One region of the Vibrio gallaecicus genome, then DNA from elsewhere that is predicted to be linked to it. Evidence: riboswitches for the same ligand, from Rfam matches in the RefSeq annotation. Region 1 holds a riboswitch; the other holds the start of a gene.
What was found. A riboswitch is a leader RNA that binds a small molecule or an ion and turns the genes downstream of it on or off. The one in region 1 is predicted to bind lysine.
Positions count from the first base shown of each region.

Region 1 (16,399 bases):
GCAAAAGAGTTATCAACAATTGGTTACAAGCCGGTTGCTGCAGGGTGTGAAAAGTACCCAGAAGGTTTACGTAACAGTGATGCTTTGCATTTACAAGAAGCCGCTACACAAGATCTAGCTTATGAAGATGTAAACCCTTATGCGTTGCTTCTTCCGTCTTCTCCTCATATTGCTGCTAAGCACGATGGAGTGGTAATCGAAGAAAGCATCTTAAGTGAGAAATTGGCTGAGCACAAAGAAAACTCCGACATCGTATTAGTTGAAGGTGCTGGTGGATGGCGTGTCCCGATTTCAGATGACGAATATTTGTCTAAGTGGGTAAAAGCAGAAAAACTACCGGTGGTTCTAACTGTTGGGATTAAACTCGGTTGTCTTAGCCATGCTTTGCTGACTGCGGAAGCTATTCGTGCTGATGGATTAGAGTTAATTGGTTGGGTAGCAAACCGAATTAACCCAGGAACAGAACATTACGCAGATATTATTGCAATGCTTGAAGACAAGCTAGGTGCGCCGAAGTTAGGTGAAATCCCATATGTGCCAAGAGCAGAGTCTAAGAACATTGGTAAGTACATTGATGTTTCCCCCCTTCTGAATCTATAGACTTCGCCTACTGAACCCGAAAAAAACCGATTGTAGCTTTTACAGTCGGTTTTTATTTTTGTATTAGCACATTATTTTTTATCGTCTTGATTATCTGGTTTATAACCCATTGTTCGAATATGTTCGCCGTGGATTGTGTTTTTCATTAATGCCCATAAAGCTTCTAGAAACCGTTTATGTGCTTCATGGTGTCGAATGTACTTAATATGGACAAATATATAAATTGCTATGAAAAGTAGCGTAGCGATAGTGAGACCATAAGCTTCATATAAGGTGATTAAATTCATTTTTATATCTCAATTTTATTTACATTAAGTGTTCTATTGGGCTAAGTAGTTCAGCCATTTTTTACTTCTAAACCGATGAATACATGCAAACCATTTGAAGAGTGTCTCCAAGAAAAACAGGGCGAAGATCCATTCAGCGTTTAAACCTATTAATAAAGCGCCTATCGAAGCCAAAGGAATACCGAAACACCATTGGGTGAGTAGATCTTGATGTAGGCCGAATTTTACATCACCTCCAGCTCTTAACACGCCAACAACCATCATGGTTGGGAGTGATCGCAAAACAATTCCGATACATAGAATTAGATAGAACTTATTGGATAGATCTCTAGTAGTCGTACTTATTGAAGTGAAGAGATCGAGAACGTTATCTTTGATTGCATATAAGGATAGAGACACGCAAAGGGTAACCAAAATCGCGACTACATTGAAAACAATAGCGTGGTGGTAGGCAGACTCAAAATCTTTTGCGCCTATATGGTTACCAATAATAACGGCAGAGGCGTTGGCGATACCGATCAAAAAGCTAAGCGATAATGCTTCAATCGGCGTAATGATAGATAAAACAATCAAACCTTCAGAGCTTGCCTGTCCCATGATTGAGGTATAGGCAAATAAACCTCCAGCCCATAATGTAAAATTCACGGTGGTAGGGAATGCCAAATAAGTCATCTGTTTTATATAGGGGAACTGTAAAGCTTGCTTGATATCGGAAGAGTCAAACAAGGTTACGTATCTATTGAGTTTTAGATAGATAATCGTAATAACAACTTCGAACACGCTGCTGATTAATGTGGCAATAGCCGCACCTTTCAATCCCATTTGTGGAGCGCCAAAGTGTCCAAAAATGAATACCCAATTAAGTAAAATATTGAGAATAATACCAATACTACTCAAATATAGACTGATTGAGGCTTGATGGATGGAGCGAAGGTAAGCTGCGATGCTACCGGTAAATGCTATATACAATAAACTAAAGCTTGTAACCACAAGATATTGAGAGCCTAAAGCTTGAACTTCATTATTACTAGATGATATCGCCATGACCTGAGTGCTTGCTAGCGCAAGAACAGCAAAAGGTACTAAGGCGAGCAAACTTGATAGTAACCAAGTTAATGCAGTCCCTCTTTTGGTTCCTAGGTGGTCTTTTTTCCAAAGTATTGAGCAATTAAGATTGCTCCAGCAGTGGTTACGCCTGAGATAATAATTGTTGCCACAAATAAGGCTCTACTTGCAACTCCTGCGGCTGCGATATCATTTTCGCTCAATTGACCAATCATGATTAGGTCAATCACTCCTTTGCTAGAAAAAAAGATACTTTGTAATGTTATAGGGAGTGCGAGAGCAAAGAGCTGCTTTAAAATTGGGGCATTAAATTGTGCCAATAGGTTTGAATTTATTGTTCTTTTATTTGAAGTCATAGCTGTAAGAAGTAAGAAATACTTCTGGTAATTATGATTGGACTTTAGCACTCTATAAAACCACTTATGATGGGGTTTTACGTCCAAGAGGTTGTATGCATACATTGGAACAATTGCGAGCTTTGTCGCTGTCTATGAGGAACATTCGTTTAGTGCTGCGGGACGCCGTTTAAACAAAGACCGTACGACTATTCGTGAATTGGTTAAATCTTACGAAGACTCTTTAGGCTATGAACTTTTTACTATAGTTGGGAGGAAAGCCGTCGAAACCCCTGCCGCAGAAAAACTCTATCCACATGCTATTTTAGTCATTCGACAAGACAGTAAGTTGGCAGAAATAAGTAACTTTTTATTTAACGACTCAAAAACACATTTCAATATCGGCTATGACATTGACTTTCCTTTTGATTTTTTGAAATACATTGAGTTATGGGCTGCAAAATCTTTTCCATTGGTCAGTATTAATTGGCTAGCAAGAAACCGTGAAGTTGGGCTCGAGGAATTGAAAAACGAAAAGTTAGACTTTGCTTTCTTCCCAGCAAAAGGTTCAATCTCATTGATGTTCCCCGCCTATTATCAACATCTTGGGTATGTCGATTATGGGTTATATGTTGGGTCGAATTCTAAATTGGCGGCAAAATCGACGTTTGACCTTGAAGATGCGCAGTTAGAAGTTCAATATTTGAGTGAAAACGCGTTAAAAGCAGAGGGAGTTATAAAAGCATTCTCTTACTGTACACGTGTTGTGAGTAGTAGCGAGCTAATCATGCAGTTGCTTCAAGAGCAAGGGTGGGCGTTGCTTCCTAATCATACGGCAGAAAATGGTGTGCGGAAGGGCGTGATACAAAAGAAAGAAACGGGCTTACTTTGTAATGATTTTAAAGTACCTTTTAGTTTGTTTTATACCATTGGTTTAGAACAAGATTCTTTTATTAAAGCATTGCGCGAACAGTGTGACTTGTTGGCTAAAGATTATTTTGATTAGACTAATCGTGGAAGTTAAATGAAGGGTCAGAATTGAAGTTGAACCCTTCATTTTAATAGGATTATCTGTCTTGAGTTAAACCCATTAGTGCTTGTTGGGTTTCAGATATATGTGTTTGGATATCTTGTGTAGGTTGAACGCCAATCTGCTTTTTTGCTTCTTCTTCAGATATACCTAAATGGCAGCACAGTAAATCTATTGCCATTTGGAAGCTATTCCCTTCAGCCATGATCTTTCCTTTTATTACATGGACAAGCCAATCATTAACATGGCTGCTACTCTAGACTGATTGTTTTATCATCGCCATACTACTTAGGTCTAATAGACAAAAGTTAATGGAATGTAGTCTCGTAATCAAATGTTGCAATTTAATGCTTAACCTTGTTTTCTAAATCTTAGACTATATGTATAAGTAATAAATATTCGAGAGTGTTACCAATTGGTAGTCTTCTTGTTATAACGATAAGTTTTAATAAAAAACAGCTTTCATGCGGAGAAAAGTAATGAAGCGAGTAATGTTGTTCCTTGCAACCAACCTAGCGGTTGTATTGGTACTAAGTATTGTATTGAATATTGTTTATGCTGTAACGGGGATGCAGCCAGGTAGCCTATCTGGACTATTGGTGATGGCTGCTGTATTTGGTTTTGGTGGATCATTTATTTCACTGTTAATGTCAAAAAAAATGGCATTACGTTCAGTTGGTGGTTCGGTCATTGAAAGTCCTAGAAATGAAACAGAACACTGGTTAATGGAAACAGTGAGTCGCCAAGCAGGGCAAGTTGGTATTGGTATGCCGACAGTTGCGATTTACGACTCTCCAGACATTAATGCATTTGCAACGGGAGCAAAGCGTGATGATTCACTTGTCGCAGTCTCTACGGGGCTACTGCATAACATGACTCGTGATGAAGCTGAAGCCGTGTTAGCGCATGAAGTTAGCCATATTGCGAACGGTGACATGATCACGATGACATTAATGCAAGGTGTTGTGAATACGTTCGTTATTTTCTTGTCTCGCTTTATTGCGAATATTGTTGCGTCGAACGATGACGAGGAAGAAGGTGGCAGCAACATGATGGTTTACTTTGGTGTGTCCATCGCCCTTGAACTGGTATTTGGTTTCCTAGCTAGTTTTATCACTATGTGGTATAGCCGTCATCGTGAATTCTATGCAGATGCTGGCGCAGCTCAATTAGTGGGTAAAGAGAAGATGATTGCTGCGTTAGAGCGTTTAAAAGTCAGTCATGAGCCACAGCTAGAAGGCTCTATGATGGCGTTTGGTATCAACGGTAAGAAATCTCTTAGTGAGCTGCTAATGAGCCACCCACCGTTAGATAAGCGTATTGAGTCACTACGTAACATGTAATCATTTAGTAATTTACAGTCACTAGGCGACAATATGTAATTGAAAGGCTTCCTTCTGGAGGCCTTTTTTGATCTAGGCGTCCAAAAAACAAGTATTCAAGGAGTACGGGTTTTGGTTACAGCGAGCTACGCCATTAAATGGATTGAGGAGAGTAGGGTAAACTAGGAAAAAGCACTTTGTCTTCTTTAATCAGAGTGTTCTTTTTATACGGTTTATTCAGTGCAACAAAAAGGCTTCCATATAGGAAGCCTTTGAAAGTTACTATTCGAAAGTCGAATCTTACAGCTTGTCAGTCAGCTCGATTGCTTGACCGATGTAGTTAGCTGGCGTCATCTCTTTTAAACGAACTTTTTCGTCTTCTGGAATCTCAAGACCATCGATAAATGCACGCATGCCTTCACCGTCTACACGCTTACCACGAGTTAGCTCTTTAAGCTTCTCGTATGGCTTTTCAATGCCGTAACGACGCATAACGGTTTGTACTGGTTCTGCCAATACCTCCCAATTTTTGTCTAGCTCAGCAAGTAGCGCTTCACGGTTAACTTCTAGCTTGCTAATACCCTTCAGAGTTGAAGTGTAAGCTATGATAGCGTAGCCCACACCAACACCTAAGTTACGAAGAACTGTAGAGTCAGTAAGGTCACGCTGCCAGCGAGATACAGGAAGTTTTTGTGCAAGGTGGCTGAACATAGCATTAGCTAGACCAAGGTTGCCTTCAGAGTTTTCGAAGTCAATTGGGTTAACTTTGTGCGGCATTGTTGAAGAGCCAATTTCGCCAGCAATTGTCTTCTGCTTGAAGTGACCTAGAGCAATATAACCCCAAACGTCACGGTCGAAGTCTAGAAGGATAGTGTTGAAACGTGCAATTGCGTCAAAAAGCTCTGCGATGTAATCGTGAGGTTCGATTTGAGTTGTGTATGGGTTCCAAGTTACGCCAAGAGATTTAGTGATGAATTCTTCGCTAAATTGGTGCCAATCAACTTCAGGGTAAGCAGATAGGTGAGCATTGTAGTTACCTACTGCACCGTTGATTTTCGCAAGAATCTCAACGCTTTCGATTTGCTTGTATTGACGTTCCATACGGTACGCAACGTTCGCCATTTCTTTACCCATAGTAGATGGGGAAGCTGGTTGACCGTGTGTACGAGAAAGAAGAGGAATATCGCGGTATTCTGAAGCCAGTGCCTTAATCGCATCAATAACGTTGCGAATTTCAGGAAGAATAACAGTATCGCGAGCTTCTTTAAGCATAAGAGCGTGCGAAGTATTGTTGATATCTTCTGAAGTACAAGCGAAGTGAATGAATTCATTAATCGCGTGAAGTTCAGGAACGTCTGCTACTTTCTCTTTTAGAAAGTATTCCACTGCTTTTACATCGTGGTTTGTTGTGCGTTCAATTTCCTTGATACGCATTGCATCTTCTTCGCTGAAGTTAGCAGCGATGTTATCTAAGAATTGGTTCGCTTCTGCGCTTAGAGTAGCCACTTCCGCAATCGATTGCGTTTCAGCTAATTTTTGAAGCCAGCGAACTTCAACAACAGTACGGTACTTTAGTAAGCCGTACTCACTAAAAATACTGCGTAGAGAAATTGTTTTACTTCCGTAGCGACCGTCTACAGGTGACACAGCAGTTAATGCTGACAATTCCATGTGAATCTCCTAGATATTTAAATAAGTTAGGGGGAAATAAAGAAGCTCGCAATTAAGCGAGCTAAAAATTAAATTCTTGCTAAAAGGATCTGAGCTTGCTCGATCATTTTCTTACGACCAAAAATAAGGTGGCGACGTTTGCCGCCAACTTGGCGCCAAAGTACCGCACTTCGGATACCAGAAAGAAGCAAAGCTCTTACTTTATGCTGGCTGGCAGTCTGCTGTAACACTGAAGGTGTTCCAGAAACTTGAATTCGAGGGCCTATTGGGCTGACAACGTCTAAATAGATGCTTGCAAGATTACTGAGCATTTGCTCATCAAATAAGTCAAAGTGCTCAACTTGTCGCTCAACCATTTGAATACGATCACCCAGTTGAGACATCGCATCATTGCGACCCGAAAGTTTACGCTCTAGCGCCATTAAGCTAATAATATAGCGGGTAATGTCACTACCTGCAGGAGTACTATCAATCCCTTTTACTAGGCATTCTAAGCCTAGCTTTAGGTTCGCTTCACGACCAAATACACCCACAGTATTGACTGGGTTGATATTTAAAATTGCATTGAGAGAGGCTTCGAAGGCATCGTTATCACAGTGACCGTCTTTCGCAACTTGTTGAACCAATGCCACAGCTTGGCATATTCCAGCAAACGCAATGGTGCGGTCATAAAGTGTATTAGCCACGTAGTAACTCCTTGTTGAATTATTGTATTAGATGCGTTTTTCGATGATACCGCCACCAAGGCAAACTTCACCTTGATAAAATACTGCTGATTGACCTGGTGTCACAGCAATTTGAGGCTCATCAAAAATGACTTTAATATTCTCATCATCAATAGGGATGATTGTACAAGGAATATCAGTTTGGCGGTAACGTGTTTTTACCGTGCACTTCATAACATCGGTAATTGCTGCGCGGTCGACCCAATGTAATTGCGAAGCAATTAACCCTTCAGACTTAAGAAGAGGGTGATCTTTACCTTGAACAGCAATTAGCACATTACGTTTTAAATCTTTTTCGCCAACAAACCATGGTTCTTCATTACCGCCACCACCTTTAGTACCGCCAATGTGTAGACCTTTACGTTGACCAAGAGTGTGGTACATAAGACCTTGGTGTTGGCCAATAACTTGGCCTTCTGGTGTCTCAATATTACCAGGCTGAGCGGGTAGGTACTTACCTAAAAATTCAGTAAACTTACGCTCACCGATAAAGCAGATACCAGTTGAATCCTTTTTCTTAGCCGTGATCAAATCTTGCTCTTCAGCAATGCGTCGCACTTCAGGCTTCTCTAATTCACCAACAGGGAATAGGCTGCGAGCAACTTGATCAGAGCTTAATGTATATAAGAAGTAGCTTTGGTCTTTGTTACCATCAAGACCACGTAGCATTTCGGGTTTTTCGCCAGCATCTAGCTGCTCTTGAGTTGGGAAAGTACGGCGAACGTAATGACCCATTGCAATGTAGTCTGCGTCTAGCACTTCATCCGCAAACTCTAAGAATGCTTTGAATTTGATCTCTTTATTGCAAAGAATATCTGGATTAGGCGTTCGACCTGCTTTGTATTCTTCTAGGAAATATTCGAATACGTTGTCCCAATATTCTGCAGCAAAGTTAATTGTATGTAGATGAATACCTAACTTGTCACATACCGCTTGTGCATCAGCAAGATCTTCAGCTGCTGTGCAGTATTCTTCGTTATCGTCTTCTTCCCAGTTTTTCATGAAAAGGCCTTCTACCTGATAGCCTTGTTGCTGAAGAAGATACGCCGATACTGACGAATCTACACCGCCGGACATACCGACAATTACTTTCTTTTCGCTGTTTCCAGAGCTGATATCTGACATGTCTAAACACCGTTACAATTACTTGGTCGCAGATTCTATCAGAAAGAGAAACAACGTGACAGATCCGAGACCAGAATCACAGTTTCAATTGCGCAAATAGTGCGCTGACTTTCTTGAGGAATCTCATGAGGCGAGGTGACTCGCTAGGATGTCAGAAGTATATGTGGCATAGTCGCACGAAATCCAAGACCTGAGATGAAAAAATGTCTGAACAAAACGAATTTATGCAAGAAGAGCAGTTAATTGAAATTATTGAAAATCAATTAGAAGACGGCCAGCCAGTTACAGTAAAAGAAACGTTGATGCGATTAATGATGACAGGGACACCTCGTGAAGATGCAATTGCTGCGATGGCGTGTGCACTTGCTATTGAAGTGTTCGATGTAATGAAAAATGGCGCTGAGTTCAATCAAAAGCGCTATAAAGAGCATTTAGATATGCTACCAGATTTAAGCTTCATGGAAGGTGAATAAAAAAAACATAGAGCAAACGTTTGCTATAGTTTCAAAGATTGCCGCGTTAAATATAGCGCGGTAAAATCCGCCCCCTATTTCCCCCTTGACTTAGACTGACCCTATGAAATTTCCTGGACAACGTAAATCAAAGCATTATTTTCCTGTTCATGCTCGTGATCCGCTAGTAAGCCAAGCGCATGAAAGTAAGAAAATGTCTCGTACGCATATTATCGGTATTGACCAAACATTGGTTGATATTGAAGCTAAGGTGAGTACTGACCTCATTGAAAAGTATGGTCTAAGCAAAGGGCACTCACTTGTTATTGATGACAAGTCAGCTGAAGCATTATACCAAGAGCTTAAAGAGAGCTGTTTAATTACCAATGAATATGCAGGTGGAACAATTGGTAATACATTACACAACTACTCAGTATTGGCGGATGATCGTTCAACACTATTGGGTGTAATGAGCCAAGATATTAAAATTGGTAGTTATGGTTACCGCTATTTATGTAATACATCAAGCAGAATGGACCTGAATCATTTACAAGGGGTGGATGGTGCCATTGGTCGTTGTTTTGCTTTAATAACAGAAGATGGTGAACGTACTTTTGCAATCAGCGAAGGTCAAATGAATCAACTTCAACCCGAAACCATTCCTGAGAAAATATTCAAAAATGCTTCTGCTTTGGTTTTAACTGCATATTTGGTTCGTTGTAAACCTGGTGATCCAATGCCGGAAGCAACAATGCAAGCAATTGAGTACGCTAAAAAATACGATGTACCTGTTGTACTAACTTTAGGTACTAAATTTGTTATTCAAGATGATCCTGATTTTTGGAAAGACTTTCTAGAGCAACATGTGAGCGTTGTTGCGATGAATGAGGATGAAGCTGAAGCATTAACTGGTGAAAGTGATCCCCTTGCCGCATCGGATAAAGCCTTGGATCTTGTTGATTTGGTTTTATGTACAGCGGGTCCTGTTGGCTTATTTATGGCTGGTTACACGGAAGATTCAGCAAAGCGTGAAACTTCTTTGCCTCTATTACCAGGTTCTATTGCTGAATTTAACCGTTATGAATTTAGTCGACCAGCTCATAAGGATTCATGTTTAAACCCAATTAAAGTTTATTCGCATATTGCACCTTATATGGGTGGACCCGAGAAAATTAAGAATACTAATGGGGCGGGTGATGCAGCATTATCTGCATTGCTTCATGATATGGCGGCGAATAAATATCATAAATCGAATGTACCTAATTCGAGCAAGCATCAGCATTCATATTTAACTTACTCATCATTCTCACAAGTTTGTAAATATTCAAACCGAGCAAGTTATGAGGTATTAGTTCAACACTCACCTCGTTTATCTAGAGGCTTGCCGGAACGAGAAGACAGTTTGGAAGAAGCATACTGGGAAAGGTAGAGTATATATTCTAAATATAACCTACCTGATACAGGTGAAAAAACAAAAAGGCTCCTAGTAGGAGCCTTTTTATTATTTAAACCAATTAAACATTAATTAGATAGCGAAATCTTCAAGAGACTTTCCAGAGTTCAGTAAGTCTTGGATAGCTGAAGGAGTACGACCTTGACCAGTCCAAGTCTTCTCTTCACCGTTTGTATCTACATATTTATATTTTGCAGGACGTGGTGCACGCTTTGCTTTCGGGCCTTTAGATTTAGTTTCACCAGAAAGTGCTGCAATTAGATCTGCCACATCAATACCATCTTTTGCTATTTGTTCTGCAATTGCTGCTAATTTTGCTTCTTGTTCAGCTTTTGCTGCACGTTCTTCAGCTTCAGATTCTTGACGCTCTTGAACTACTGTAGTTAGTTTATCTAGTGCTTCTTCTAATTGCTCAAGAGTTAATTCACGAGAGAATGCACGGAGGCTACGAATATTTAATAGAGTTTTAGTTAATTCTGACATGATATTTCCCATCAAGATGATTTTATTTAACTACCTAATAATAAACAGTGGTTTAAAATAAAACAAATAATATTTCATTTAATAAGTAATTAAATCTATTTTAAAACACACAAAACGAATAAGAATAACTGAATTTTGATAAGTGAATATTATAGGTAAAAATAATATGTATATATAAATTGAAACAGCTTTTTTATATATGTAATTAGTGGAATATTACCTGAGTCACTTTATTGATTGGTTCAAGATAGAAGGTAGCTTTTAATTGAACTTTCTTAGAATGATATGTTGCAATGTTTATCTCTATGAGTACAATTGCGGCTACCTGATGCGATAGCTTAGTAATATTATTGTTAAATTATAGTAACAATAGTGGATAATGTCGTCGCACGTAGAGGTGCAATTATAAAAAGTAATTTTTGTTGGGGTGATGCCAATGAACAAAAATGAAAGGTCTAATTGCCGAAGTAAATTGTATATCTAAGCAATTTGCTGGGGTTGTGCTCAATAGGTACAACACTGCCATAGTCTTAATTTTAAACTATGGAGCGCTACTGTGGGGTTGGGTGAAGTGTTCACTTCCCTTTCGCTTAGTTCAACATGACTTTGATAAGCTGTTATCAAAGTCATCTGCAGTAGATCTCTAGCCAAATAATAAACTGGTTTTTGAAGATCATGAATTTAATAGATTTTGCAACATCTCCTCTTTCTTTGCTTCCGCCCATTGTGGCTTTGAGCCTTGCTATCATCACACGTCGGGTACTTGTCTCGTTAGGTGTTGGTATTGTCATGGGTGCGCTTTTATTAGCTGATTACTCGTTAGGTAATGCTGCTGGCTATATTGGGACAAAAGTTTCTGGTGTCTTTATTGAAGATGGCGGAATTAATACTTGGAACATGAGTATTGTCGCGTTCTTGTTACTATTGGGTATGATGACGGCATTACTGACGTTATCCGGTGGTACACGCGCTTTTGCTGAATGGGCTCAATCACGAGTAAAAAGTAAACGTGGCTCTAAATTGCTAGCGGCTTTCTTAGGTGTGTTCATCTTTGTTGATGACTACTTTAATAGTTTAGCGGTTGGTGCCATTTCACGCCCAGTGACAGACCGCTTTTATGTATCCCGTGCAAAGCTAGCTTATATTTTAGATTCTACAGCGGCTCCAATGTGTGTACTAATGCCAGCATCAAGCTGGGGTGCTTACATCATGACAATCATTGGTGGCATCTTAGTCACTCATGGTATGACTGATTACTCAGCTCTTGGCGCTTACATTCGACTTATCCCAATGAACTTCTATGCAGTATTTGCTTTACTGATGGTCTTTGCTGTTGCTTGGTTTGGTCTTGATGTCGGCAAAATGCGTGACCACGAGATTGAAGCTTCGCAAGGTCGAGGTTTTGATGGCGATGAAAGCAACAATAAAGATGCAAGAGATCTTAATGAAGAGCTAGGCATTGAAGAAAGTGAAACAGGTTCTGTTGCTGATCTAGTGATGCCGATCGTTTCTTTGATTGTCGCAACCGTTGCTGCAATGATGTATACGGGTGGTCAAGCACTTGCGGCTGATGGTATCGCTTTCAATCTTCTAGGCGCATTTGAAAATACCGATGTTGGCAAGTCTCTTGTTTACGGTGGTATCTTAGGTTTACTTGTAGCACTTGGTACTGTGTTTAAGCAAAAGCTGCCAACAATCGATATTGTGAAAACAATGTGGATCGGTGCTCGTTCAATGTTTGGCGCCATTTTGATTCTGGTATTTGCTTGGACGATTGGTTCTGTAATTGGCGACATGAAAACCGGCGCTTACTTATCTTCATTGGTGCAAGGTAATATCGACCACCATTGGCTACCTGTTATCCTGTTCTTACTTGCTGGCTTAATGGCTTTCTCTACAGGTACTTCATGGGGCACATTTGGCATCATGTTACCAATCGCAGGTGATATGGCGGGTGCAACAGATTTAGCGCTAATGCTACCAATGCTAAGTGCAGTATTAGCGGGTTCAGTTTTTGGTGACCACTGTTCTCCAATTTCTGATACGACCATTCTTTCTTCTACTGGTGCTCGTTGTAATCACATTGACCACGTTTCTACGCAGTTACCTTATGCGTTATCAGTAGCTCTTGTTTCTTGTGTAGGCTTTATTGCGCTAGGTATGACAGCGTCAGTTGCCATTTCATTTGCAGCAGCATCAGCAACCTTTGTTGCCGTGTGTTTTGCCTTGGCGTATTTCTCTCGTTGCAAAATGGCAAACTGCGCGAGCAAAGCATAAGATTAAAAGCTTATACTTAAATAGAAATTAATCAGTTAAGGGAGGCGGAAGCTTCCCTTTTTTTATGCTTGTTAAGTTTATTCTTAATTAAGTGAAAAAACTTAGAATAAATGGTTGAAAAAGCGTGTCACCTTAGTTAGTGTGGAGACAAGACAGCAAACAACATAAGAGCTGATAACTATGCGTAAATTTGTAATGAACATTCATCATCACCATCACCCTATCTAGTCTTTCGGGGAGGTTTACGTATACCCGGGAGCAATTTTACTCCCGGAGGTTAAGTCAAAGAATTTAGATTTAAACCCTCGGGATGACAAAGTCTCCCGAGGGTTTTTTAGTTTTAGCTATTTAAAATTATTCAATAAATTCAATATTTTGCACAGGGATATAGCAATGCAGACACAACGCCTAAGAATCGCAATTCAAAAGAAAGGTCGCTTAAGTAAAGAGTGCCAAAACTTACTAAAAAAATGTGGTGTTAAATTTAACATCATGGGAGAGCAGCTTGTTGTTCATTCACTAAATATGCCAATTGATTTGTTACTTGTTCGTGATGACGATATCCCAGGTTTGATCATGGATGGTGTAGTGGACCTTGGTTTTATCGGAGAAAATGAACTTGAAGAAGTTCGTCTAGATCGTAAAGCTTTGAATGAACCGTGTGAGTTTGAAGCGTTACGCCGTTTAGATTTTGGTGGTTGTCGCCTCTCTATTGCGATCAATAAAGATGAAGATTACAACGGCCCTCAAGACTTAGCCGGTAAACGTATTGCAACAACTTACCCGCAGCTACTTAAAGCTTACATGGATGAGCAGGGCGTAGATTATAGTGCTTGTATGTTAACTGGTTCAGTTGAAGTTGCCCCTCGTGCAGGTCTTTCTGATGCCATCGCAGATTTAGTTTCAACAGGTGCAACGCTTGAAGCCAACGGTCTGAAAGAAGTGGAAGTTATCTTTAAATCAAAAGCGACTTTGATTCAGCGCCAGGGTGAATTTGATGCAGATAAAACGGCATTAATTGAAAAGCTTCTGACTCGTATGCAAGGCGTACAGCAAGCTAAAGAATCAAAATACATCATGCTTCACGCACCGACTTCCCAGTTAGAACAAATTAAAGCATTACTACCTGGTGCAGAAGATCCAACTGTACTTCCTCTTTCATCTGACCAAGATAAAGTTGCCGTTCATCTTGTAAGTACAGAAAATTTATTCTGGGAAACAATGGAACAGCTTAAAGAGCTTGGTGCTAGTTCAATCTTAGTTCTGCCAATTGAAAAGATGATGGGGTAAGTAAGATGAGAACCGTTGTATGGCAATCTTTAAGTGAATCTCAACAAGACTCAGTATTAGAGCGTCCAGCGATTACTGAAGGAGCAAATATCACTGCAGCGGTATCCGATATTGTCGCTAAGGTACGCTCTGAAGGCGATGCTGCTTTATTTTCTCTGGCTGAAAAGTTTGATCGTGTGACTCCTGAGTCTATTCGAGTGAGCACTTCTGAAATAGAAGAAGCCAGCGAACGCTTGAGTGAAGAAATGAAGTTGGCGCTTGAGCAAGCTTATAAAAATATAGCTAAATTTCATGAAGCTCAAAAGCCTCAACCATTACGTGTAGAAACCCAACCTGGTGTGGTGTGTGAGCAAATTACTCGCGCAATCAATACTGTTGGCTTATATATTCCTGGTGGAAGCGCACCACTCCCTTCAACGGTATTAATGTTGGGTGTTCCTGCTCAAATAGCAGGGTGTCGTAAAGTCGTACTGTGCTCACCACCACCAATTGCTGATGAAATTTTGTATGTTGCCAAATTATGCAAAATTGATGAAGTTTATAACGTGGGCGGTGCTCAAGCTGTTGCCTCAATGGCTTATGGCACTGAGAGTGTCTCTAAAGTTGATAAAATTTTCGGACCAGGCAACGCGTTTGTTACTGAAGCGAAAAGACAAGTCAGTAACGATTTCCGAGGTGCAGCTATCGATATGCCAGCCGGACCTTCTGAAGTTATGGTGATCGCCGATGAAATGGCAGACCCTGACTTTATCGCTGCTGATTTGTTGAGCCAAGCTGAGCATGGTCCTGACTCTCAGGTGGTACTAGTGACTCCTTCTCCTGTTATTGCTGATCAAGTTACAGAAGCTGTCCAGAAACAGTTGAAAGAGTTAACTCGTGCAAACATAGCTCAACAAGCACTAGCTTCAAGCCTGATTATTATTTCTGAATCTATTACTCAAGCTGTTGCGATTTCCAATTTCTATGGACCTGAGCACTTAATTGTTCAAACAAAGAACCCAAGAGAGTTATTACCATTATTAGATAATGCGGGTTCAATATTCCTTGGTGACTGGTCTCCTGAATCTGCGGGTGATTATGCTTCGGGCACAAATCATGTTTTACCGACTTACGGTTATACAAAAACGTATTCTAGTTTGGGGCTTGCTGATTTTTCTAAACGAATGACAGTTCAAGAGTTGTCAGAAGATGGGTTGAAAGTATTAGCTCCAACGGTTGTAACTATGGCAGAAGCCGAAGGCTTGGATGCGCACAAGCGTGCTGTGACCATTCGAGTTGAAAAGTTAAATAAAGCGAAATAAGGGCTGGGCATGGAAAAGTTAGCAAGAAAACAAGTTCAGGCGCTGACACCTTACTTGTCTGCAAGGCGTATTGGTGGTAGCGGAGATGTATGGCTAAATGCCAATGAATCTCCATTTGATAACGAGTACAACTTAAGTTTGTCTCGTCTTAATCGTTACAGCGAATGTCAGCCTAAAGAGTTGACTGATGCTTATGCTCAATACGCAGGTGTTAAATCAGAACAAACACTGACAACTCGTGGTGCTGATGAAGGTATCGAATTACTGATTCGAGCTTTCTGTGAGCCGAATGAAGACGCTATTCTCTACTGCCCACCAACCTATGGTATGTACGCAATTAGTGCCGAGACGATTGGTGTTGAACGTAAAGTTGTACCTTTGACGGCTGAATGGCAATTGGATCTTCCAGCTATAGAAGCACAACTAGATAATGTAAAAGTAGTCTTCGTTTGTAGCCCAAATAACCCAACGGGCAATCTAGTTGATCGTAAAGACATCATCAAATTGCTTGAAATGACGCAAGATAAAGCGATTGTCGTGATGGATGAAGCGTATATCGACTTCTGCCCAGAAGCGTCCACTGTTGATTTGCTTGAGCAATACCCGAACCTTGCCATTCTACGAACGCTGTCAAAGGCTTTTGCTTTAGCTGGTTTACGTTGCGGTTTTACGCTAGCCAATAAAGAACTTATTGATGTTTTATTGAAAGTGATTGCGCCTTACCCAGTACCAATTCCAGTAGCGGATATTGCGATTCAAGCACTTTCTGAACCAGGGCTTGCTAGAGCGAAATTTCAAGTTCTGGATTTGAGTGCAAATCGAGCTTATTTACAAGCGGGTTTACTCGGTATGCCGCAATTAACAGTATTTGATGGTTGGGGTAATTATTTGTTAGTTAAATTCCCTGATGGCGATGCTTTATTTAAAGCAGCATGGGATACCGGAATTATCCTACGTAATTCACCAATAGAAAATTGTGTGCG
Region 1 covers NZ_AP025490.1:1,980,716-1,997,114, reverse strand. Annotated here, with positions in the region: gene bioD (dethiobiotin synthase) at 1-600, shown strand, start outside; gene OCU78_RS08620 (hypothetical protein) at 672-887, opposite strand; gene OCU78_RS08615 (MATE family efflux transporter) at 921-1,982, opposite strand; gene OCU78_RS08610 (MATE family efflux transporter) at 2,024-2,359, opposite strand; gene OCU78_RS08605 (LysR family transcriptional regulator) at 2,400-3,293, shown strand; gene OCU78_RS08600 (hypothetical protein) at 3,355-3,522, opposite strand; gene htpX (protease HtpX) at 3,797-4,660, shown strand; gene purB (adenylosuccinate lyase) at 4,940-6,310, opposite strand; gene hflD (high frequency lysogenization protein HflD) at 6,379-6,996, opposite strand; gene mnmA (tRNA 2-thiouridine(34) synthase MnmA) at 7,024-8,160, opposite strand; gene OCU78_RS08575 (hypothetical protein) at 8,364-8,633, shown strand; gene OCU78_RS08570 (inosine/guanosine kinase) at 8,737-10,041, shown strand; gene OCU78_RS08565 (H-NS histone family protein) at 10,138-10,548, opposite strand; lysine riboswitch at 10,933-11,110, shown strand; gene OCU78_RS08560 (Na+/H+ antiporter NhaC family protein) at 11,224-12,825, shown strand; His leader region at 13,029-13,164, shown strand; gene hisG (ATP phosphoribosyltransferase) at 13,219-14,115, shown strand; gene hisD (histidinol dehydrogenase) at 14,121-15,416, shown strand; gene hisC (histidinol-phosphate transaminase) at 15,426-16,399, shown strand, end outside.

Region 2 (16,399 bases), 1.6 Mb from region 1:
AAGCCGTTGAAGGTGGTCTGTAAGGGCTGCTGGAGGTATCAGAAGTGCGAATGCTGACATGAGTAACGATAAAGGGAGTGAAAAACTCCCTCGCCGGAAGACCAAGGGTTCCTGTCCAACGTTAATCGGGGCAGGGTAAGTCGACTCCTAAGGCGAGGCCGAAAGGCGTAGTCGATGGGAAACAGGTTAATATTCCTGTACTTCTTATAATTGCGATGGGGGGACGGAGAAGGCTAGGTGAGCCTGGCGACGGTTGTCCAGGTCCAAGTACGTAGGCGGAAAGTTTAGGTAAATCCGGACTTTCATTAACGCTGAGATACGATGTCGAGCTACTACGGTAGTGAAGTCATTGATGCCATACTTCCAGGAAAAGCCTCTAAGCTTCAGATTATAAGAAATCGTACCCCAAACCGACACAGGTGGTCGGGTAGAGAATACCAAGGCGCTTGAGAGAACTCGGGTGAAGGAACTAGGCAAAATGGTACCGTAACTTCGGGAGAAGGTACGCTCTTATCAGTGAAGTCCCTTGCGGATGGAGCAGACGAGAGTCGCAGATACCAGGTGGCTGCAACTGTTTATTAAAAACACAGCACTGTGCAAAATCGTAAGATGACGTATACGGTGTGACGCCTGCCCGGTGCCGGAAGGTTAATTGATGGGGTTAGACTTCGGTCGAAGCTCTTGATCGAAGCCCCGGTAAACGGCGGCCGTAACTATAACGGTCCTAAGGTAGCGAAATTCCTTGTCGGGTAAGTTCCGACCTGCACGAATGGCGTAATGATGGCCACGCTGTCTCCACCCGAGACTCAGTGAAATTGAAATCGCTGTGAAGATGCAGTGTACCCGCGGCTAGACGGAAAGACCCCGTGAACCTTTACTACAGCTTGGCACTGAACATTGACCCTACATGTGTAGGATAGGTGGGAGACTATGAAATTGCGTCGCTAGATGTGATGGAGTCGTCCTTGAAATACCACCCTTGTATGCTTGATGTTCTAACGTCGGTCCCTGAATCGGGATTACGGACAGTGCCTGGTGGGTAGTTTGACTGGGGCGGTCTCCTCCCAAAGAGTAACGGAGGAGCACGAAGGTGGGCTAAACACGGTTGGACATCGTGTGGTTAGTGCAATGGCATAAGCCCGCTTGACTGCGAGAATGACAATTCGAGCAGGTGCGAAAGCAGGTCATAGTGATCCGGTGGTTCTGAATGGAAGGGCCATCGCTCAACGGATAAAAGGTACTCCGGGGATAACAGGCTGATACCGCCCAAGAGTTCATATCGACGGCGGTGTTTGGCACCTCGATGTCGGCTCATCACATCCTGGGGCTGAAGTCGGTCCCAAGGGTATGGCTGTTCGCCATTTAAAGTGGTACGCGAGCTGGGTTTAGAACGTCGTGAGACAGTTCGGTCCCTATCTGCCGTGGGCGTTGGAAAATTGAAAGGGGCTGCTCCTAGTACGAGAGGACCGGAGTGGACGAACCTCTGGTGTTCGGGTTGTCATGCCAATGGCATTGCCCGGTAGCTAAGTTCGGAATCGATAAGCGCTGAAAGCATCTAAGCGCGAAGCGAGCCTTGAGATGAGTTTTCCCTGACGCTTTAAGCGTCCTTAAGGGTTGTCGTAGACTACGACGTTGATAGGCAGGGTGTGTAAGTGCTGCGAGGCATTGAGCTAACCTGTACTAATTGCCCGTGAGGCTTAACCATACAACACCCAAGGGGTTTTGTGGACTCATAGAAATACCAGACCTTGAATGAGTTTGAAGAGAACAAAAACAGCTTTCCAGATTATTTTGCCTTCAGTTTTTAAAACTGAAAGTAAAAGCAAAATTTGCTTGGCGACCATAGCATTGTGGACCCACCTGATCCCATGCCGAACTCAGAAGTGAAACACAATAGCGCCGATGGTAGTGTGGGGCTTCCCCATGTGAGAGTAGGACATCGCCAGGCTTTAAATTATAATCTTTAGGTTGACCAACCTGGAGATATGGACGCTCACTTAGTGAGTTGACCACTGCGGAGTGGTAGTTCAGTTGGTTAGAATACCGGCCTGTCACGCCGGGGGTCGCGGGTTCGAGTCCCGTCCACTCCGCCACTATTTGAAAAGCCCTAGTCTTACGACTAGGGCTTTTTTACGTTTAAGGTATTAGTAGTTGAATTCATAATTTTTCTAACGGCACTTTTGCTCTTCAAACAATTTTCTAGGTAGAGTTGATAGCTCTTAGAGGCTTACTAGCTATGAAAGATATATTTTGTACATATACTCGGTTGCGAATTTCTCAGAACTTAATACTCCGTCTAAATTTACCCATCAAAACGATAGAATTAATTAAGCGCACTTATATATATCATGTTTGGCGCTCACTTATTTAAAAAACAGGTACAGTAAAGTTATGGACTTTCATGTGACTCAAGTTTCGATCGAAGAATTCTTTACCATTAATTGTAGCTGTAGATCTTCTGGATATTAGAGGGATATAACGCAGATATTTTGTTTTTAAACGATGAATATCTGTTTAGCTGATGGAGTTTAACTGTAAGGTTATATGTAATATAGCAGCTTATAGCTGCTATATTTGCGGTTATCTTACGTTACTCTCTTTCGGCAAGTTTTGCTTTTTCTATCATAGGAGTGATTGTTGAGCCTTGAATCAAAATAGAAAAAACAACAACTGAGTAGGTCATCACAAGAATAATCTCTTTTACATCGATGAGTTTATCAGGAATAACAAGGACTCCTGATGGTATCGATAATGCCATTGCAAGAGCTAATCCACCCCGTAACCCGCCCCATGTCAGTATCTTTACCGCCCAAGGGTTATACTCTCTGTAGCGTTTAAACCCTAAGTATGAAATGTAGACACTTAGGTAACGTGCTCCTAAGACTAACGGAATTGAAAAAGCCATTAATATCCAGTCTTCTTTATGAAAATCAAAAAGCAGCATAGACATACCGATAAGTAAGAATAGGACACCATTTAGGAATTCATCGATGAGCTCCCAGAAATGATCTAAGTGTTCTTCGCTTTCTTTAGAGAAGCCAATAAAGCGTGTCCAATTTCCTATCATAATGCCAGATACGACCATGGAAAGAGGACCTGACACATGTATAACGTCTGCAAACACGTACCCAGCAGTTGGAATTCCTATTGTCAGTAACAGTTCCATTGAATGGTCATCAGTTGCACTGATTAGGTAATGGAATAGGAGACCCAATGCGAAGCCATAAACAATGCCACCAATTGCTTCTTGTGCGAATAACATACTGACACTGCCTACTGTTGGTGTTTCTGTGCCAAAGGCTATGGTGAAAATAGTCACGAAGATCACTAAACCGAATCCATCATTGAATAATGATTCTCCTTCAATTTGAGTTGAAATACGTTTGGGCGCATCCAACTTTTTGACAATGGCGAGAACGGCAATCGGATCGGTTGGCGATATTAATGAACCAAACAATAGGCAGTATATAAAATCAAATTCAATTCCTATGAGATGACAAAATCCGTATAGGACTCCGCCAATGAAAAATGTAGAAAAGAGTGTTGCCCCTAAAGCAAGCACTGTAATTTCCCATTTTTGATCTTTTAGGTTTGGAAGCTTAATGCCTAATCCACCGGCAAAAAGTAAAAAACCTAGAATCCCCTTAAGTAAGAAGTCTTCGAAATTAATACTTGCTACTGTTTCTGAGGCGAGTTGGGATAGTTGAAACCAATCGTTTTGCCCTGCAATTAAAATCAGTAGCGACAGCATCATTGATCCTGCTGTAATTGCGATAGTTGTTTGCATCTTACCTATTTTGCTATTTATAAATGCTATGAGCATTGCTGCTGCAGAAAGGAAGCAAAGCGTATAGTAGACCGACATATTGAGCTCTTATTGTGTAACAAATTATTACATAAGATTCTCATTTTTAAGTGAGTAAATAGCAACCACTTTTTGTCATGCTATTGTGAATTTGGCTTATTAGTCTTTTACAAAATTAAAGCTATTTTAGACGTCTAGATTTCTACTTTTTATATGGTAGGATGGATGGATAACTAAAGGAATGAGGCTGTACTGTGGGAAGTAATATTAGACAACAAATTGTTGCTCAATTAGAACAGAGAATTTTGCTGATTGATGGTGGTATGGGCACTATGATTCAGGACTACAAGTTAGAAGAGAATGATTATCGAGGAGATCGTTTTGCTGATTGGCATTGTGATCTTAAAGGTAATAATGACTTGCTTGTGCTTTCTAAGCCTCAACTCATCAAAGATGTTCATAACCAGTACTTGGAGGCTGGGGCTGATATCTTAGAAACGAACACATTTAATGCAACTACCATTGCCATGGCTGACTATGACATGGAAAGCCTTAGTGAAGAGATCAATTTCGCTGCGGCAAAACTCGCTCGTGAAGCTGCAGATGAATGGACTGCTAAAACTCCAAAGAAACCTAGGTATGTTGCAGGTGTTCTTGGACCTACTAATAGAACCTGTACGATATCTCCGGATGTGAACGACCCTGGATTTCGGAATGTTACGTTTGACGAATTAGTTAAGGCTTACTCTGAGTCAACCCGTGCACTTATTAAAGGTGGTGCGGACCTTATCTTAATTGAAACTATCTTTGATACTCTTAATGCTAAAGCTTGTTCTTTTGCTGTTGAAACCGTATTCGATGAAGATGGTATTATTTTACCAGTGATGATCTCCGGTACAATTACTGATGCTTCAGGGCGAACTCTTTCTGGCCAAACAACAGAAGCTTTCTACAATGCTTTACGCCATGTAAAACCGATATCCTTTGGTCTTAACTGTGCATTAGGTCCGGATGAATTACGTGAATACGTGAGTGAACTCTCTCGTATTTCTGAATGCAGTGTTTCTGCTCACCCAAATGCTGGTTTGCCTAATGCTTTTGGTGAGTATGACCTTTCCCCTGAAGATATGGCAGAGCATGTTAAAGAATGGGCTGAAAGTGGCTTCCTCAACCTAATTGGTGGTTGTTGTGGTACTACACCAGAACATATTCGTCAAATGGCAGAGGTCGTTGAAGGCGTTAAACCTCGCCAGTTACCCAACATTCCAGTAGCTTGCCGGTTGTCAGGCTTAGAGCCTCTTACTATTTCAAAAGAATCTTTATTTGTTAACGTTGGTGAACGAACCAACGTAACTGGTTCTGCACGTTTCAAACGATTGATAAAAGAAGAACTGTACGATGAAGCATTGAGTGTTGCTCGCGAACAGGTTGAAAATGGTGCACAAATCATCGATATCAACATGGATGAAGGTATGCTTGATGCAGAAGCTTGCATGGTTCGCTTCTTAAATCTATGTGCTTCAGAACCTGAGATATCTAAAGTACCAGTCATGGTTGATTCTTCAAAATGGGAAGTAATTGAGGCAGGTCTTAAATGTATTCAAGGTAAAGGCATCGTAAACTCCATCTCTTTGAAAGAAGGCAAAGAGAAATTTGTTGAACAAGCTAAACTTGTGCGACGTTATGGGGCTGCTGTCATTGTGATGGCATTTGACGAAGTTGGTCAGGCTGATACAAGAGAACGAAAATTAGAAATCTGTACGAATGCCTATAACATTCTTGTCGATGAAGTTGGTTTCCCACCTGAAGATATTATCTTTGACCCGAACATTTTCGCTGTTGCTACTGGTATTGATGAACATAACAATTATGCGGTTGATTTCATTGAGGCTGTCGGTGATATCAAACGAGATTTACCCCATGCAATGATATCAGGCGGCGTGTCTAACGTTTCATTCTCATTCCGAGGAAATAATTACGTACGTGAAGCTATTCATGCCGTATTCCTATATCACTGTTTTAAAAATGGTATGGATATGGGGATCGTTAATGCTGGGCAACTAGAAATTTATGACAACGTTCCTGAAGACTTAAGAGAAGCAGTTGAAGATGTCGTTTTAAACCGTCGTGATGATTCGACTGAACGCTTGCTAGATATTGCGACAGAGTACTTAGAACGTGCTGTTGGAAAAGTTGAAGACAAATCAGCGCTGGAGTGGCGAACTTGGTCTGTGGAGAAGCGTTTAGAGCATTCTCTAGTCAAAGGGATTACTGATTTCATTGTCGAGGATACAGAAGAAGCTCGCGTGAATGCTTCTCGCCCTATTGAGGTAATTGAAGGTCCCTTAATGGATGGCATGAACGTTGTCGGTGACTTGTTTGGTGAAGGTAAAATGTTCTTGCCTCAAGTGGTTAAATCCGCTCGAGTAATGAAGCAAGCTGTTGCTCATTTAGAACCTTTTATTAACGCGACTAAAGATGTGGGAGCCACAAACGGTAAGATCCTACTTGCAACAGTTAAAGGTGATGTTCACGATATCGGTAAGAATATTGTAGGAGTTGTGCTTCAGTGTAATAACTATGAAATTATCGATCTTGGTGTCATGGTTTCTTGTGAAAAAATTCTTAAAGTAGCCAAAGAAGAAAATGTCGACATTATCGGTCTTTCGGGGTTAATTACTCCCTCTCTTGATGAAATGGTTCATGTTGCCAAAGAGATGGAACGACAGGGTTTTAAGCTTCCATTGCTCATTGGTGGTGCAACAACATCAAAAGCGCACACCGCTGTTAAAATTGAACAAAACTATTCGGAGCCAGTTGTGTACGTTAACAATGCATCTCGTGCCGTAGGTGTGTGTACTTCTTTGCTGTCGGATGAACTAAAACCTGATTTTGTTGAAAAGTTAGAGTTAGATTATGAGCGGGTTCGTGATCAGCATAATCGTAAAAAACCAAGAACCAAACCAGTATCCTTAGAAAGAGCAAGAGCTAATCGAGTGAATATTGATTGGGCTAACTACACACCGCCAGCTCCGACTAACCCTGGTGTTCACATCTTTGATGACTTCGATATTAAGACGTTACGAGAGTATATAGATTGGACTCCTTTCTTTATGACGTGGTCGTTAATGGGTAAATACCCTGCAATTCTTGATCATGAAGAAGTCGGTGAAGAAGCTAAGCGTTTATATAAAGACGCAAATGAACTGCTAGATCGAGTTGAGAAAGAAAAATTACTCGAGGCTCGTGGTATGTGTGCGATGTTTCCAGCCAATAGCGTTGGTGATGATATTGAGGTTTACACTGATGAGTCTCGAACTGAGGTACTCAAAGTATTGTATAACCTTCGTCAGCAAACTGAAAAACCGAAAGGCTTTAACTACTGCTTATCTGATTACATCGCACCTAAAGAAAGTGGAAAACCAGACTGGATTGGTGGTTTTGCTGTGACGGGTGGTATTGGTGAACGTGAATTGGCTGATGAATATAAAGCGAATGGCGATGATTACAATGCCATTATGATTCAAGCTGTCGCGGATCGCTTAGCCGAAGCTTTTGCTGAGTACCTCCATAAAGAAGTGCGTAAGAATATTTGGGGTTATTCTCCGGATGAAAACTTAACCAATGATGATTTAATCCGCGAAAAATACCAAGGTATTCGCCCAGCACCTGGTTACCCAGCTTGTCCAGAGCATACTGAGAAGGGAACGTTGTGGGAATTAATGGATGTTGAGAAGGCAATAGATATGTCTTTAACAACTAGTTACGCCATGTGGCCCGGCGCCTCTGTTTCAGGTATGTACTTCTCACACCCTGACTCTCGCTACTTTGCTATTGCTCAAATACAACAAGACCAAGTGGAAAGTTATGCTGATCGCAAAGGTTGGGATATGTTAGAAGCTGAAAAATGGTTAGGTCCAAACATTAACTAGTGTTATCTGGACTGATATCGATTAAAAAGGGTTGCTGATGGGCAACCCTTTTTATTTTTTGAAACGTTTAATCTGAGGTTAGTCTTCAAAAAGCTCTTTGTGTAATTTTTGGATAGCAGCACGAGAAACCGATTCATGAAGCAAGAAGCATAAGTTATGCGGGCTTGCTCCATAGCAAATCATTCGCAAGTTAAAATCTTCTAGTGTTCCGAAAACTTGTTTAGCATAGCCTTTACTCTCACTCATATTGTTACCAATTAGAGCAACTAAACATAGGTTATGTTCTATATCTACAGTACATAACTCTTCCAGCTCTTTTCTGGCGATTTCTGGAAGCTCGGGAGCGCCACCTGATGTGTCTGTTTGATCAAGAGTTAAAGATACGCTGATCTCTGACGTGGTGATTAGATCTACAGATATCTTATGTTTTGCGAGAATCTCAAACACTTTGGCTAAAAAGCCATAAGCATGGAACATGTTAGCACTGCGTAAAGTGACCATTGTTTGATTACAACGTAAAGCTAAAGCTCTGAATAGAGGAGAGCTTTCCACTTGCTGACGAATCCAAGTTCCTCCTTTTTCAGGTTCTTTAGATGAGCCAACGAAAACAGGTATTTGATGACGTAAAGCTGGTACAAGGGTTGAAGGGTGTAGAATTTTTGCACCAAAATTCGCCATCTCAGAAGCTTCACTAAAGCTAATTTCAGGAATAGGAGAGGCTTTTGGTGCGATTCGAGGATCGGTTGTGTAAATCCCAGGAACATCGGTCCAAATTTCTAGCCCAGATGCTTGGACAGACTCTGCAATTAATGCTGCTGAGTAATCACTTCCACCTCGACCTAATGTTGTGGTGTTTCCGTCGCTGTCCGCACCTATGAACCCTTGTGTGACAACTACTTGAGAATGACACAATGGGATTAGCTTTTCTGTTGCTAATGATGAAATCTCATCTAATAGCGGTTCAGCTTTACCAAAAGCATTGGTTGTTCTTAGTACTTCACGAATATCAAAGCGCACAGCTTGCGTGCCTCTTTCGCGCAATATTTGAGCGAGAAGGTGAGTTGACATTAGTTCACCACAAGCAACAAGGTGATCGGTGAGTTTTGCACTCGACTGGAATGATGCAGCTTCTGCGGCGCTAGCGATGTTATCTAAAATGGTGTGAATATCTTTTTCAACGGCAACAGGATCAGCAAGCTCATCCAAAATTGCATGGTGAATTTCAGTTAATTGGCGGAGCAGTTCTGATCTGCGAGTTTTATCTTGAACACCATTGGCAAGTTCGACTAAAAGATTAGTTACGCCTGAACAAGCACTGCTCACTATGAGTTTTGTATTTGGGTTGTTTTCGATAATAGCAGCACAACGGCTCATTGATTCAAAGTTGGCAACACTTGTTCCACCAAACTTAGCGACATTAAAAGAACCAGCTACATTAATTGCGCTCACGATGTTTCTCCCACGACTTCCTAAATAAAATTACGGTTGGTAATCCAACATCCAATGTTTGAAGAGAGTTTTTGAGCAATTAGAGAGGTATTAATAGAATTGTAAACCTCAGAAGCTCTTCACCATATAGAAATGATGACAGTCGACGGGATTCAACCCAATCAACCGATAACACGAGCCCACATGCTTGTATTATCTCGGCATTGCTCCCCCTGAATATTTTGTATTGGAAATGAGGTTCCACAAAATATCTGCCTGGGCAATGCTCCTCTTCTGCTTGATAGCCATTTCATTGAACGTTTTTGTGATAAGAATGTCAATCGGTAACTGAATATAAATAGTAAATTAAATTTAACAACTTTGTGACACTGGTTTGACCTCATACTTACGGCTAATTGATGCCTGTGAAAAATTGTTTTAGTGTGGATATCTAAATCACTGACTCAGGGATGCACATGTCTAGTTTTCACTCTCCAAATTCTCTCCAAAGCTTTATTCCTCCTCAACGAACGTTAATGGGACCAGGACCTTCCGATATTTCGCCTCAAGTTCTTCAAGCGCTTAGTCGCCCAACTATAGGTCACCTTGACCCTTTATTTATTGGCATGATGGATGAACTTAAGCAGCTATTGAAATATGCCTTCCAAACTGAAAATGAATTCACAATTGCTGTCTCTGCGCCAGGTAGTGCGGGTATGGAAACCTGCTTTGTTAACTTGATAGAACCAGGTGAAAAAGTCGTAGTTTGCCGAAATGGTGTCTTTGGAGAACGCATGCGTGAAAACGTAGTACGTTGCGGTGGTGAAGCCATTTTAGTTGATGATGAATGGGGTGCTCCTGTTTCTGTTGAAAAAATCGAGCAGGCACTAAAAGCCAACCCTGATGCAGTTGCAGTGGCATTTGTACATGCAGAAACTTCTACAGGTGCACTTTCTGATGCTGAGGCTATTTCTCAGGTTGCAAGGCAGTATGATGCGCTTTCTATTGTTGATGCTGTGACTTCTCTTGGTGGTGTGCCTTTACTTGTTGATGAGTGGCAGTTGGATGCAGTTTATTCAGGTAGTCAAAAATGCTTGTCGTGTGTGCCAGGGCTATCTCCTGTGACCTTATCTAAAAAAGCAGTGGATAAAATACAAAAGCGTGAGACCCCTGTACAAAGTTGGTTTTTAGACCAAAGCCTTGTCTTAGGATATTGGAGTGGAGAAGGGAAGCGTAGTTACCATCACACGGCTCCTGTAAATAGCTTATATGCTCTACATGAATCCTTAGTTGCGCTTAAAAATGAAGGGCTTGAACAAGCTTGGGCAAGACATCAAAGCATGCACAATAAGCTAAAGGTTGGGCTTGAAAAACTAGGCTTTTCGTTTGTGGTTTCTGAAGGTAGCCGCTTACCTCAATTGAATGCTATTTATATACCTGAAGGCACTGATGAAGCTAAAGTTAGAGGAGACTTACTTGAACAGTACAACCTAGAAATTGGCGCAGGGCTGGGTTCATTAGCTGGAAAGGCTTGGCGTATTGGTTTAATGGGCTATGGTGCTAGAAATGAAAATGTTTCTCTATGCTTGAGAGCTCTAGAGGAAGTAATGAACTAGCTGGTAACTAGTTGATTTATCTCTTTACATAGTTAGTGTTGGTAAATAGATACGTAACTTAAATAGACTAACCAGTAGAGCTGTCTCGTTTAAAGAAAGCCCTTCCAACTAGTCATAGAGGAAGGGCTTTTTTGTATCATTTAGCTGAAGATACTGCCGTCGATACTGGTTGGTATTGTATTTGAGAAAAGTCTTTTAATGGGAACAAAAACTCGGCTTCTCTGCGTATTTGCTCAGCTTTACTTACCTCACCTATACCTTGGTATGCCAGGACCAAATTACTGTAGAATGCAGGTCTTGGCTTGCTTTTTATAATCTCTAATGACCAATCAATGTACGGCTGAATTAGCTCAGGATCGTTTTTATACAAACCTATATTTAAGTAAGTACTATAAACATCCCAATCAAACCTATCCTTCCAAACGACTGGGTTGGTGACTTGCTTCAGGACATCTGGGTTTTTAGGGCGTGATTGCTCAAATTTGGTCAATATATAATTCGTGTGCAATGCACTTAGCATGTAAAAGCCAACAAGTATCGGCAAAACTAAACTGGTAACCCGAAATGTTGTCTTATTAATCACACCAAAGCTTTTTTGAGAATAGCGTGAGACGCGTTGATCAACCCAGTAAAGCAAAATGATGAAAGTAATCCAGTGAACAGCTGAGTGATAAAATGGATATTCTAGCTGAGAATGCAAAACAATAGGGATGAAGAGGGCTAACATGGCCAACCGAGTGCCTTTACTCGCACTTGATATTCTAACAAGCACTAGCCCAGCTGCGAGAAAAATACCAATTAAGGGTAAAATTCCACCTTCTGCACCCCAGTAAAGTAATTCATTGTGAGGGTGATCCATTGCAGGTAATCCCGGGCGATAGCTGCTATTTAGCTGGTGCTGGCGTGCAGTATAAAGCGTATATTCAGATTCAAATTTGCCATAGCCGTAACCAGTCAATGGCTTTTCTGTCAGCATATCGAGAGTTTGGGGAAAGGTATAAGCTCTTGGGCTCTCTAAATGAGCTCTCTTAGAAGCTAGGCTGTCCCCTGTGTTTATAATAACAAAACCGATGGTAATCCCAACAACAGCAGAAATACACCATCCCAGAAAGCGTTTTGTTGTTGAAAATCGGTAGAGGTAAGGAAGAATAAGCAGAACCCCAATGATACTCGCTAGCCACCCAGTACGAGAGGCAATAATGATGAGCAGAGGAATAGTGACTGTTGGAATTATGTAAAGAAGGGCAGATTCACTGAGCTTATGATTGTATTTGTGAGGTTGCCTGGCCAGTAAATAAGCTGAAAGCACAAGTCCTGTAGCAAGAAAACTTGCCATTACATTCGGCTGTTGGAAAATACCATAGGGTCTATTACTTATGGTGTTATAGCCAAAAATATTTCCAGGCTCAAGGTGGAAAAATTGAACATAGCCAAAAAATGCTTGCAGTAAGACAGCTAGCACAATGAACCACAGAAGGCGCTGCTTATGTCTATTACTGAAATGAAACTGTTGTAATAAAACGAAGAAAATAAAGCCAGTCCATAGTCCTACTAGTCGGCCTGCTGCACCAGAAATATCAGCATTGCTGTATAGGATTGGAGTGGTAAGTATTACACAACTGATAAATAAACCGATGGTCAATTTGGTGTAGCGAATTACACGGTTTGTTGCTAGTTGATAAAAGCCAATCGCCAAGCTGAAGCTGAGAGCGAACCAAGTGGTTGGATTAAAGGAGAGTGCTAAGCCTGAGCCTCCGGGGTTAGGCATGAAAAAATGCATAGCAAGAAGAAACACTACCGCTAAGGAAGCAAGAAATACTCGATTTAAAGGAAGTGCTTGAGTATTACTATCTAATTGTGTCCCGCTTTTATGTATTGTGACCATATATCCTAACCTTGGAAAAAGAAGAGCTTGCCTTATCAAGCAAGCTCTACACACTAACATTTTTTGCGATTGCTCGCTGTCGGAGATTTACTCTCGACGATTATAGCTTTTTATAACTTTAACATGGGCTTAAGGAATCGAGCTGTATGAGAACCTTCGACTTGCGCCACATCTTCTGGTGTTCCTGATGCAATGATTTTACCACCGCCTTGCCCACCTTCCGGGCCTAAATCAATAATCCAATCCGCTGTTTTGATTACATCTAAATTATGCTCAATGACGACAACCGTATTTCCATGGTCTCTAAGCCTGTGTAAAACGACTAACAGCTGCTGAATATCGTGGAAGTGTAACCCTGTGGTTGGTTCATCCAAAATATAGAGTGTTTTTCCAGTATCGCGTTTGGACAGTTCTCGTGCTAGTTTGACACGTTGAGCCTCCCCTCCAGAAAGTGTTGTTGCCGCTTGACCTAATCGGATATATGAAAGCCCTACATCCATTAATGTTTGTAATCTTCTAGCTATTACCGGAACAGGCTTGAAGAACTCATGCGCATCTTCGACAGTCATCGCTAATGCTTCATCAATGGTTTTTCCTTTGTATCTTACTTCTAAAGTTTCTCGGTTATAGCGTTTACCTTTACAAACATCACAAGGAACATAAACATCAGGTAAAAAGTGCATTTCTACTTTGATGACGCCATCGCCTTGGCACGCTTCGCAACGACCGCCCCTTACATTAAAGCTAAATCTTCCTGGTTTATAACCGCGAGAACGAGACTCTTGAGTTCCTGCAAACAATTCTCGGATTGGAGTGAAGATTCCCGTGTAAGTCGCTGGATTTGATCTTGGCGTTCTGCCTATTGGACTTTGATCGATGTCGATCACTTTATCGAAGTGCTCTAATCCTTTCATTTTTTTATAAGGAGCAGGCACTGCCGTAGTCGCACCATTTAATTGGGTATGTGCAACCTTAAAGAAGGTGTCATTGATTAACGTAGATTTACCAGAGCCCGATACACCAGTGATACAGCTAAATAACCCAACAGGTATCGTTGCGGTAATTTCTTTTAAGTTGTTACCAGTAGCTCCGATGATTTCGACCACTTTCTTTTTATCAATCGGCGTTCTTTTTTCTGGAATGGCAATTTCTTTTTTACCACTGAGATATTGACCTGTCAGTGAGTCAGGGTTTTCCATTATTTCAGCCATTGTCCCTTCAGCAACTACATGACCACCATGCACACCAGCTCCCGGACCAATATCAATGACGTGATCTGCACACCTGATTGCGTCTTCATCATGCTCAACAACTAATACGGTGTTGCCAAGATCTCTAAGGTGGATCAATGTTTTGAGCAAGCGCTCATTGTCTCGTTGGTGGAGACCGATAGAAGGCTCATCTAAAACATACATTACCCCCATCAAACCAGCACCAATTTGGCTAGCTAAACGGATTCGTTGAGCTTCGCCACCGGATAAGGTCTCAGCACTTCGTGAAAGGTTCAGGTAATTTAAGCCAACGTTAACCAAGAAGTGCAGTCGATCATTAATCTCTTTCATGATCTTTTCTGCTATTTGAGCGCGTTGACCTTCCAGCTTCAATGTTTGGAAAAAATGAAGTGCATCTGCAATGCTCAATTCTACAATTTCCGGTAAAGCGGTATCCGCAATAAAAACATTTCTAGCTTCTACTCTTAATCTTGTTCCGCCGCAGCTAGAGCAAGACTTAGTCGAAATGTATTTGGCTAAATCTTCACGAACAGCGCTCGATTCCGTATCGTGGTATCGACGCTCTAAGGTATTTAAAATACCTTCGAAAGGATGTCTTTTTAATCTGATATCGCCGCGGTCATTGATGTACTTAAATTCAACTTCAGTATGCCCAGAGCCTTTTAAAATGATGTCTTTTGTCTTCTTGGGAAGTGAAGAGAAAGGAGCATAGAGATCGAAACCATAATGCTCAGATAAAGACGTGAGCATTTGGAAATAGTAATAATTCTTTTGATCCCAGCCTTTAATCGCACCTTCAGCAATACTTAACTTTTCATCTAAAATGACTCTGCTTGGGTCAAAATATTGTTGAACACCTAAACCATCACATGTACCACATGCTCCTGCGGGGTTGTTGAAGGAAAAGAGCCTTGGTTCCAATTCTTGCATGCTATAACCGCATTGGTTACATGCAAAATTAGCAGAGAAGACTATTTCCTCTTGGTCGGTTTCATCCATCCATCCAGCTACTGCTATGCCACCAGAAAGTTCTAGTGCGGTTTCAAAAGATTCTGAAAGTCGCTGCTGTAGATCAGGGCGTACTTTAAAACGGTCAACGACAACTTCGATAGTGTGTTTTTTATGAAGTTCTAATGCTGGTGGATCGGATAGATCGCAAGTCTCACCATCAATTCGAGCGCGAATAAAGCCCTGAGCTGCAAGGTTTTCGAGCGTTTTAACATGCTCACCTTTACGTTCTTTCACAATCGGGGCGAGCAACATCATTTTAGAACCTTCAGGAAGTTCTAAAACTTTGTCTACCATTTGACTTATGGTTTGAGCTGCTAAAGGAGTGTGATGCTCCGGACATCGAGGCTCCCCAACTCTTGCATAGAATAAACGTAAGTAATCATAAACTTCGGTTATTGTACCAACCGTTGAGCGTGGGTTGTGGGATGTTGACTTTTGTTCGATAGAGATTGCTGGAGATAAGCCTTCAATGTGGTCAACATCGGGTTTTTCCATTAAAGAGAGAAATTGGCGAGCATATGCTGAAAGAGATTCAACATAGCGGCGTTGTCCTTCTGCATAGAGGGTATCGAACGCCAATGAGGACTTACCTGAACCTGAAAGCCCTGTGATAACAATCAATTTATCTCGGGGAATTGTCAGATTAATGTCTTTAAGGTTATGCGTTCTCGCACCTCTAATTTCTATTTTATCCATCTCTACCGACCCTGTGTTTTTAGTGGGTAAAGTATTACATAGTGTGAGATTTGTGCAAAGTTTTACTGGATAAAAAAACAGTAAAAAGAAAGGCGACCAATTTGGTCGCCTTTATAATATTTATTAAAATATGAGTTTATGCTTCTTTTTTAGTTGAATGCTTATCTAACTCAACTTTTTTCTGGTCTTTTTTATACAAGTTCTCAAAGCAGTAATTAGTTGCTTCGATATAGCCTTCAACGCTACCACAATCGAATCGGTTACCTTTAAACTTGTAAGCAAGGACGCAGCCTGATTTTGCTTGTTTCAATAAAGCGTCTGTTATTTGAATTTCGCCGCCTTTACCCGGTTCAGTCTGTTCTATCAACTCAAAGATATCAGGTGTCAAAATATAACGACCAATTATTGCAAGGTTACTTGGTGCTGTACCTTGTTCTGGCTTTTCCACCATATTTTCAACACGATAAATATCGTCTTTGATCATTTCACCTGAGATCACGCCATATTTGTGAGTTTCATCTTCAGGTACTTCCTGTACAGCAACAATTGAACAGCGAAAGTGTTTATATAAAGCAACCATTTGAGCTAGAACGCCTTGCTGTTCATTTACACATAAATCGTCTGCTAGCACTACAGCAAAAGGTTCATCACCAACGAGTTCACGACCGGTTAAAATAGCATGCCCTAAACCTTTCATTTCACGTTGTCGAATATAGGTGAAGTTAGCGGCTTCAATTGTTTCTCTGATATTGACCAACAGTTCTTCTTTGTTGGTACCACTGATTTGATGTTCA
Region 2 covers NZ_AP025490.1:365,342-381,740, forward strand. Annotated here, with positions in the region: rRNA gene OCU78_RS01635 (23S ribosomal RNA) at 1-1,705, shown strand, start outside; rRNA gene rrf (5S ribosomal RNA) at 1,833-1,948, shown strand; tRNA gene OCU78_RS01645 (tRNA-Asp) at 2,017-2,093, shown strand; gene OCU78_RS01650 (cation:proton antiporter) at 2,591-3,865, opposite strand; gene metH (methionine synthase) at 4,060-7,737, shown strand; gene lysC (lysine-sensitive aspartokinase 3) at 7,816-9,186, opposite strand; lysine riboswitch at 9,291-9,467, opposite strand; gene OCU78_RS01665 (pyridoxal-phosphate-dependent aminotransferase family protein) at 9,642-10,781, shown strand; gene OCU78_RS01670 (PglL family O-oligosaccharyltransferase) at 10,918-12,666, opposite strand; gene uvrA (excinuclease ABC subunit UvrA) at 12,777-15,605, opposite strand; gene galU (UTP--glucose-1-phosphate uridylyltransferase GalU) at 15,742-16,399, opposite strand, start outside.
Region 2: it holds a riboswitch for lysine, as region 1 does, so the genes downstream of both, lysC (lysine-sensitive aspartokinase 3) here and OCU78_RS08560 (Na+/H+ antiporter NhaC family protein) in region 1, are expected to answer to the same signal.